DNA from 2 places in the Planococcus sp. TJ-302 genome. Region 2 is predicted to be linked to the other one. Evidence: predicted binding sites of a transcription regulator. Region 2 holds the regulator's gene; the other holds the start of a gene.

Region 1 (4,424 bases), 650 kb from region 2:
CGGCATGAAAGCCGGTGTTTCGAACGAACCGTGCGGCGTATGGACGATTCCAAGGCGCGCACCGGTCTGTTTGCATGTTTTTATGTGTTCGTACCATACTGCTTGTGTCATTGTTGTGTCTCCTTTTTCGCTGGTTCAATGAACATCGCATCTCCGAAACTGAAGAAACGGTAGCGTTCCTGAACCGCTTCTTGATAAGCGTTTAAAATGGCACCGCGGTTCGACAATGCGCTGACGAGCATGACCAAGGTCGATTTCGGCAAATGGAAATTGGTGATCAAGCCATCAATCGCTTTGAATTCATAGCCCGGGAAAATGAAAATATCCGTCCAGCCGCTGTCTTCCTGCAATTCGCCGCCGAATTTATTGGCCACGGACTCGAGCGTCCGCGTCGACGTTGTGCCGACTGAAATGACCCGGCCACCGTTGTTTCTCGTGTTGTTGATGAGGTCCGCCGTGTCTTGGTTGATGCGGTAGAATTCCGCGTGCATTTCGTGGTCTTCGATCGAATCAACCGACACTGGACGGAAAGTGCCAAGACCAACGTGCAGCGTGATAAACGCGATGTTGACGCCTTTTCCACGGATCTCGTCCAATAGCGCATCGGTAAAATGAAGCCCGGCAGTCGGTGCCGCGGCACTTCCGCGCTCTTTCGCAAAAACGGTCTGGTAGCGGTCCTGGTCTTCAAGCTTTTCACGGATGTAAGGCGGCAATGGCATTTCACCCAATTGCTCCAAAATCTCGTAGAAAATGCCGTCATAGACCATTTTGAAATGGCGGCCGCCGTGATCCAAGAGTCCGACGCATTCCGCTTTCAAAAGGCCTTCGCCAAAAGAAATAACGGTGCCGATTTTGACTTTTTTCGCTGGCTTGACAAGTGTTTCCCAGACGTCTTCGCCGATTTCTTTCAACAGCAGCAATTCAATGTTCGCGCCGGTGTCTTCTTTGACACCCATCATGCGCGCTGGCAACACGCGGGTATCGTTCAGCACAAGCGTATCGCCGGCATGGAGATGCTCAACGATATCGCGGAAATGGCGATGCGTGACATTGCCTGTTTTTTTATCCATCACCAAAAGCCGGCTCGACGTACGGTCAAGCAACGGCGTCTGGGCAATCAATTCTTCTGGTAGTTCAAAATCGAAATCATTTACGTTCATTTTTTAAAACTTCCTTTATTTAGATTCTGGCATTTCCATCTGAAAATGCTCATAAGCCATTGCGGTCACAACGCGCCCTCTCGGCGTGCGTTGGATAAAGCCGATTTGCAGCAAATACGGTTCGTAGACGTCTTCAATCGTCGTCGATTCTTCGCCGATGCTTGCCGCAATCGTATCAAGGCCAACCGGACCACCACGGAAACGGGTGATCATGCCGACCAGCAATTTATGATCGATGTGGTCGAGGCCGAGCGGATCGACTTGCAGCATTTCGAGCGCCTGGCTCGCCATGTCTTCTGTGATCGTACCGTTGCCGCGCACTTGCGCAAAATCACGCACGCGCTTCAGCAGCCGGTTGGCGATGCGCGGCGTCCCACGGGAACGCCTGGCGATTTCCACCGCAGCGTTCGGCGCAATATCCGCTTCAAAGAGCTTTGAGCTGCGCTCTACGATATCCGTCAGCGATTCCGTGTCGTAATAATCCAAGCGCGCATGCACGCCGAATCGGTCGCGCAGCGGTGCTGACAATGCGCCGGCGCGCGTCGTCGCACCAATCAGCGTGAACGGCGGCAAGTCGAGCCGCACAGATCGCGCAGTCGGCCCTTTGCCGACGACGATGTCGAGGCAGAAATCTTCCATGGCCGGATACAGCACTTCTTCGATCGAGCGGTTCAAGCGATGGATTTCATCGATGAACAGCACGTCGCCCGGTTCCAATGACGACACAATTGCCGCCAAGTCGCCGGGACGTTCGATTGCCGGACCGCTGGTCATTTTCACGCCGACTTCCATTTCATTGGCGATGACTGCAGCGAGCGTTGTCTTCCCGAGTCCAGGAGGCCCGTACAACAAGACGTGGTCCAAGCTTTCCTGGCGCATTTTCGCCGCTTCGATGAAAATCTCGAGGTTGTGCTTGACCTTATGCTGGCCGATATACTGCGACAGGAATTTCGGGCGCAGCGACTGTTCAAAGCGTTCGTCAAATTCCGATATTTCGCTGCCGATTACACGTTCTTCCATGCCGTTCGCCTCCTTTTCATCAAGATTGTTTCAGCAATAATTGCAGAGCTTTCTTCATATAACCTTCGGTGTTCAAATCCAGGTCTTTCAGCTGCGGCTTCACTTTCGTGATTTCACGCTCTGAATAGCCGAGTGCGCCAAGTGCCAGCATCGCTTCTTCCAGTTCGATATCGCCTTCAGCCAACAAGCCTGGCGCTTCGTTCGTCAAGAATGGCGCATCGAAAAACTCCGCCAGCTTGCCTTTTAAATCGAGGATCATTTGGCGCGCAGTTTTTTTGCCGACGCCCGGGAATTTCACCAGATACGACTCATCTTCCCGTTCGATCGCTTCGATGACGTGCTGCGGTTCGCCGCTTGCCAATATCGCAAGCGCCCCCTTCGGCCCGATGCCGGACACCGAAATGAGCTTGCGGAACAATTCGCGCTGCTCCAGCGTCGTAAAGCCGAATAGCAGATGCGCATCTTCCCTCACGTGATGATACAGGAAAACCTGCAATTCCTCAGTGCCGAATGAGTACGGGTTCGGCGCAAAAATCTGCCAGCCGATGCCTTGTTGTTCCACTACCAGATATTCGGGAGTCACACGTGTGACTATCCCTTTTATGTAATCGTACATAGATGTCCGCTCCTCCATTTTAACCTATTGATTATAGCATATTTGTTCGCCTTTTACGAAATAAACCCGTTAGGAAATTGTCCGTGGTAAAATGGATTTATCCTATCCGGAAAGCTGAGGTTGCATAATGAAAAAACTTTACGGAGAACAGCGCCGCCAGGTTTTATTGGAAAAACTGAAAACCGCCGAAGCACCGTTGACCGGCGGTGAGCTTGCCGCTTTCGCCAACGTATCGCGGCAAGTCATCGTCAGTGACATGACGCTCCTAAAAGCGCGCAGCGAGCCGATCATTGCAACGAGCTCCGGCTATCTCTTCCTCGCCGCCAGCGGCTCCAAAGAAGCGAGCAGGCAGATTGCATGCCGCCACCAGCCTAGCGACACGGAAGATGAACTGAAGATTCTCGTGCGCGCCGGTGCCACTGTGAAAGACGTCTCTGTCGAGCATCCCGTCTACGGCGAACTGACAGCCGGCATCCACGTCTCCGATGAAGCAGGCGTTGAAGCCTTCATGAAGCGCGTACGCGACACCGGCGCGAGCTATCTGCTGGAATTGACCGACGGCACACATCTCCACACCATCACCGGGGCAAATGAAAGCATTTTAGACGCAGCAGTAGCTGCCATGCGCGAGCACGGCTTCTTGCTGGAAGATAATGAATAGAACGCAGAATCCTCTTGAGGATTCTGTGTTTTTTATTGGACGGTGTTGTGTTACTTGCGGAATACGGCAGAATACTCGCAGCAAACCGAATTTACTTGCAGAATAACTAGTTTGTTTGCAGAATATCGGATTTGTTTGCGGAATCTTGCACTTTCTTTGCGGAATAACGAATTTGTTTGCAGCACCAATAAAAAACCCCGCAGCCAACACGGCTGCAGGGTTTAACTCAGGAATTCTTATACATATAATACGAGCCAAGCGTTTTAACTTCGCAGCCGATCGCCGCAAGTTCTTCGAGCGCGCCGCGCATCATTGTCGCATTTTCGTCTTCCAGCACGTCGACGATAAAGAAATAATCGCCAAGCCCGGTTTTCAAGGGGCGCGACTCAATTTTGCTTAAATTGAGCTGGCGCCACGCGAAGACGGAAAGGATTTGATGGAGCACGCCGGAACGGTCGTCTTTCGGCGGAGAGATCATCAACGTCGTTTTAATCTCGTTTTCATGCCCCGCGATTTCCAATTTATGATTCGTTTTCGACAGCACGAAAAAGCGCGTGTGGTTGAAATGGAAATCATGGATATCGCGGTGCAGGATTGTCAAACCGTATTTATGGGCCGCGAATTCATTGCCAATCGCTGCAATCGGGCGCTCTGGAAGCTCCGACACCATTTTAGCCGCCGCTGAAGTCGAGCTGTATTGCTCGAGCGGCGTGTTCCGGTACGTATAAAACAGGAATTTATGGCTTTGGGCAAGCGCCTGCGGGTGGGAGTAAATCGCTTCGAACGATTCGGCTTCAGCGTTTTCCGGATGCACCAGGAAATGCTGGCCGATCGGCGAAAGGACTTCCGCCGCCACATACAATTGCGCTTCATGGAATAAATAATCGACCGTCAACGACACAGAACCTTCAAGCGCATTTTCGAGCGGCACGACCGCGTAGTCGACGCGGCCTTCCGCTACTGCTTC
Region 2 (4,424 bases):
CTGGACAAAATCGCAGCCCGTTGATCCGTATCCCGGCTTCACGTGGATTGTCAACACGCGTAGAAGTGCGTTCTGTTGATCCGGCTGCAAACCCATACTTGGCAATGGCTGTTTTATTGGCTGCTGGCCTTGACGGCATCAAGAAGAAAATGACGCCGCCAAAAGCTGTAGACCGCAATATCTACGCGATGAACAGAAAAGAGCGCGAAGCTGTGGGCATCCAAGACCTTCCGCCAACATTGTACGCAGCACTTCAAGAGCTGCAAAGCAATGAAGTGATGACGAAAGCACTTGGTTCTCACATTCTTAACAACTTTGTGGAAGCGAAAGAAATCGAGTGGGACATGTTCCGCATTGCGGTTCACCCATGGGAGCGCGAGCAATACTTGAAAATGTATTAAGCAAATATAACACACCAGCGCACTTGCACTGGTGTGTTTTTTTTTGCAAACTTTCCAAGCTTCTTATCCACTTGGGTCAGTAAATAAAAGTTTTTTGATTTTGGAAGTTTAGTTTTTCCAGGACTGTGGTATCATTAAGAAGAATTCATAGTACGATTAATAGCCCATACTGAATTTTCTTAGAAAGTAAGAAGATTTTGTGGGGGTGATTAGTTTGACGAAAATTCAAGGGGTTAAAGACCTGCGGAAGTATTTAGATTCTGTAGGATGCCCGAGGACTGAAGAACAAATTAATGAGAGCATCGCAAAAAGGCAGATTCCACATAGCCAGTCCTATGCCAATACAATCTTTTTTGACGTGAGGCATATCGATTGGTGGATATCGCAACAGCAAAAAGTCGAAAGCAAAAATTGAATACGATCTTCAGAATACCGGTACCCCGAATTCGGCTCATTATGAGTCCGTATTCGGGGTTTTCCCTATTTACCAGAGCGTTTACTCCAAAAAGAATGGACAACTCGCCCCGCAAATGGTGTATGATAGACAGAAGCAAAAACCATTCTGCTTTAGAGGAGGCCGATGCATGAAAACTTTCCAAGTTGAATTCTATTTTGACCAAGGCAATACGATTGTCCTGACAGTATATGCTGAAAACAAAGAATCAGCATTGCGCAATATTCCGACTCACGGCACGTTTGAAATCACGGACCAGGACAACGACCGCCTATACCGTATTACTATCACACAAGTAAAATACATTATGGTCTATGAATTATGAGGCCTGAAGCATCGCGTTTTAACGGATGCTTTTTTTATGCCTAAAATTAGAAGAGGAGCTGGCTAGGTGGAATTTAAAGGATCGAGTGTTTACGACGATAAGGATTTTTTAGCGGTTTTTTTGAAACGGAGAGAGCGCAAGGAAAGCCCGAATAACGCGATAGAGAAACCGATTATCTGTGACCTAATGGGTGAAGTCGAAGGGAAAGCAATCTTGGACCTCGGTTGTGGAGACGGTAAATTTGGCAATGAACTGCTCGGCTCTGGAGCAGCATCCTATACGGGAATAGAAGGCTCAAGGGAGATGGCATTGCTGGCAAGTAGAGCAACGGCACAGCTGGGTGGCAAGATACATATAGCGGACCTTGAATCGTTTCAAGCAGAGGGTTCAGAATACGATTTGATTGTCTCGCGGTTTGTCATCCATTACTTGACGGATATCAGACACTTGTTCAAGGAAATCAATCAAGCATTGGTGCCGGACGGTAAATTCATTTTCACTGTACAGCACCCATTGACCACTTCGTCGTTTGCGAGTAAAGCGCAAGGCGAGCGCAGAGGTGATTGGGTGGTCGATGATTATTTCAGGGAAGGAGAGCGCAGTGAGCCCTGGATAAGCAAGACAGTCGTCAAGTATCACCGAACGACAGAAACCTACTTTACAGCGCTAATAGAAGCCGGATTTGCTGTAACTGCCCTCAGGGAAGGAAAGCCGGTCCCTACAAATTTCGAATCCGCAGCTGAGTTTGAACGGCGGGAGCGCATTCCGTTGATGTTGATTTTGTCTGCCCAAAAGGTAGGAAACTAAAAAAGGCGCCGAGAGAAATTCTCTCGGCGTCTTTATGTGTCATGATTAATGTAGTTGGCGGTAAACTCCGACCACTTTTCCAAGGATGGAGACCTGGTCTACGATGATTGGATCCATCGATGAATTTTCAGGCTGCAGGCGGAAATAATTGTCTTCTTTGAAAAATCGTTTGACTGTCGCTTCGTCATCAGCGGTCATAGCTACCACGATGTCGCCATTGTTAGCGGTTTGCTGCTGTTTCACTACGACATAGTCACCATTCAGGATGCCAGCTTCGATCATACTTTCTCCCATGATTTCCAGCATGAAAATATGGTCGTCCTCAGTTCCGTATGACTGGGGAAGCGGGAAATACTCTTCCACATTCTCGATCGCCGTGATCGGAACGCCAGCCGTTACTTTACCGACAAGCGGTACATGAAGGACCGGGCTTTTTTCAACCAGTGAATCATCAGTGCTGATAATTTCAATTGCTCTCGGTTTTGTCGGGTCGCGGCGGATCAAGCCTTTGCTTTCAAGGCGGGCAAGATGGCCATGGACAGTCGAGCTTGATGCCAAGCCGACTGCCTCTCCAATTTCACGGACGGAAGGCGGGTAGCCTTTGGCCCGGACTTCGTCTTTTATGAATGACAAAATATCTTCTTGGCGTTTCGATACTTTTTTCAACAGTTTCACCTCTTTTTAATAGTTCAGCATGTTTTCTACCAATAGTATACCAACTTGGGATATGAAATGCAAACATAGGTTCGAATTTATTTGTTGACAAAAACACTTGTTCGCATTAAAGTAAGAACATACATTCCGAACACACATTCTTAGGAGGCGGTTCTTATGACATTCATCCAAAAAAATTCTTACCTGACAGTACTCTTTCTTCTGATTCTATCTTTTTCATTCTATTCGGTTTTCACCCATAACGCGCAGGAAGATCAAATGAGCCTAGTGCAAGTCGAACAAGGCGATACTTTGTGGACACTTGCGGAATCATTCAGCGGCAATACCCCCCATCAGGAGTGGATTGAAGAAATCATGAAGGAGAATGGCTTAAGCACTCCGAAGATCATTGCTGGACAATCAATCAAAATCCCCAGCGAACAACTAAAATTCGCCCCAGACGAAACCACCAAACTGGCGGGTGATGCAGAATGAAGAAGTCTGCGTTAATTTATTGCCGCGTCAGCACCACGAAAGACACCCAGGAAAGTTCACTTGAACGGCAGGAAGAAGAATTATTGAAATTCGCATTTGCGCAAGGATACATTGTTTCAGACATCTTTAAAGATCAGCACAGCGGCTACGAAATGGACCGGGAAGGGCTCTTGGAGATGCTCAACGTCGTTAAAACCGATAAAGTTTCAGCGGTTTTCATTCAGGATGAAACCCGTCTTGGCCGTGGCCATGCTCGGATCGCGCTGCTTCACGTCATGAAAAAATATGGCGTGGAGGTTTTTACATTGACCGATCAAGGTCCCATTGCATTAAATGATATGGACGACATGGTCTTGGAGATTTTAGCGGTTGTTGAAGAATATCAGCGCAAAATACATAATGCCAAAATCAAACGTGGCATGAAGCGCGCTGTTGAAAATGGCTACAAGCCTGAACGCAATCTAAAAGGCAGGGGCAACCCCGATGGACGGGAGCGCTTAGACTTGCCGATCGATCAGATTGTCAGCCTGAAACAGAACGGGCTGACGTTCCATGAAATTGCGGTAACGCTGCAAGGCTTCGGTTATCAGGCAAGCAAAGCAACCGTCCACAGACGCTACAGAGAATACCTCGAGATGAAAGAGGGCTAATAGATTGCAGAAATCCCGCTTCTTTTGTACGATATGATAGAAGAAAGGCGGGATTCTAATGTTATCTCCAGATAAAATAAAACGCATTAACGAATTATCTCGAAAATCCAAGACTGTGGGCTTGTCCATTGAAGAGGCAAAAGAACAATCTGCATTGCGCCAGGAGTATTTGGCAACTTTCCGCCAAACGATGCGCGGCACAATTGAAAACGTAAAAGTGATTGATCCGGAAGGTAACGATGTAACGCCGGAGAAGGTCAAAAATATCCGAGAGAATAAGTATTTAAATTAATACTTGTTCTTTTTTTTGTTGCGTCCAGACTTCAGCGCTTGGCTCTTGGCGCATTTCTAGTTGTATTCTTTCCTATTGTTGACTACACTAGAATAGGATTAAAATTGTTAGTGAGAGGATGTTTTTATGTCAAACCATGCAGATCAGCTTGCAGTAACTACTATACGTACACTTTCCATCGATGCGATTGAGAAAGCGAACTCAGGTCATCCGGGATTGCCAATGGGAGCAGCTCCTATGGCTTATACATTATGGACAAAACACATGAACCACAACCCTAAAAACCCGAACTGGTTCAACCGTGACCGTTTCGTGCTTTCGGCGGGACATGGTTCGATGCTTTTAT

What was found. Region 2 encodes LexA, which represses DNA repair genes until DNA is damaged. Its sites were predicted from a motif close to CGAACATATGTTCG; they were not measured.
Region 1: a site for LexA is predicted at 2,832-2,845, ahead of ruvA (Holliday junction branch migration protein RuvA). Genes of this name have one in related genera too.

What each region holds. Positions count from the first base shown of each region.
Region 1 covers NZ_JBZDOI010000001.1:223,045-227,468, reverse strand. Annotated here, with positions in the region: gene tgt (tRNA guanosine(34) transglycosylase Tgt) at 1-111, opposite strand, end outside; gene queA (tRNA preQ1(34) S-adenosylmethionine ribosyltransferase-isomerase QueA) at 108-1,160, opposite strand; gene ruvB (Holliday junction branch migration DNA helicase RuvB) at 1,176-2,180, opposite strand; gene ruvA (Holliday junction branch migration protein RuvA) at 2,200-2,796, opposite strand; gene AC4EHB_RS01195 (transcription repressor NadR) at 2,924-3,457, shown strand; gene pheA (prephenate dehydratase) at 3,684-4,424, opposite strand, start outside.
Region 2 covers NZ_JBZDOI010000001.1:869,186-873,609, reverse strand. Annotated here, with positions in the region: gene glnA (type I glutamate--ammonia ligase) at 1-401, shown strand, start outside; gene AC4EHB_RS04560 (hypothetical protein) at 616-816, shown strand; gene AC4EHB_RS04555 (hypothetical protein) at 986-1,180, shown strand; gene AC4EHB_RS04550 (class I SAM-dependent methyltransferase) at 1,247-1,987, shown strand; gene lexA (transcriptional repressor LexA) at 2,033-2,653, opposite strand; gene yneA (cell division suppressor protein YneA) at 2,819-3,136, shown strand; gene AC4EHB_RS04535 (YneB family resolvase-like protein) at 3,133-3,786, shown strand; gene AC4EHB_RS04530 (DUF896 domain-containing protein) at 3,845-4,078, shown strand; gene tkt (transketolase) at 4,205-4,424, shown strand, end outside.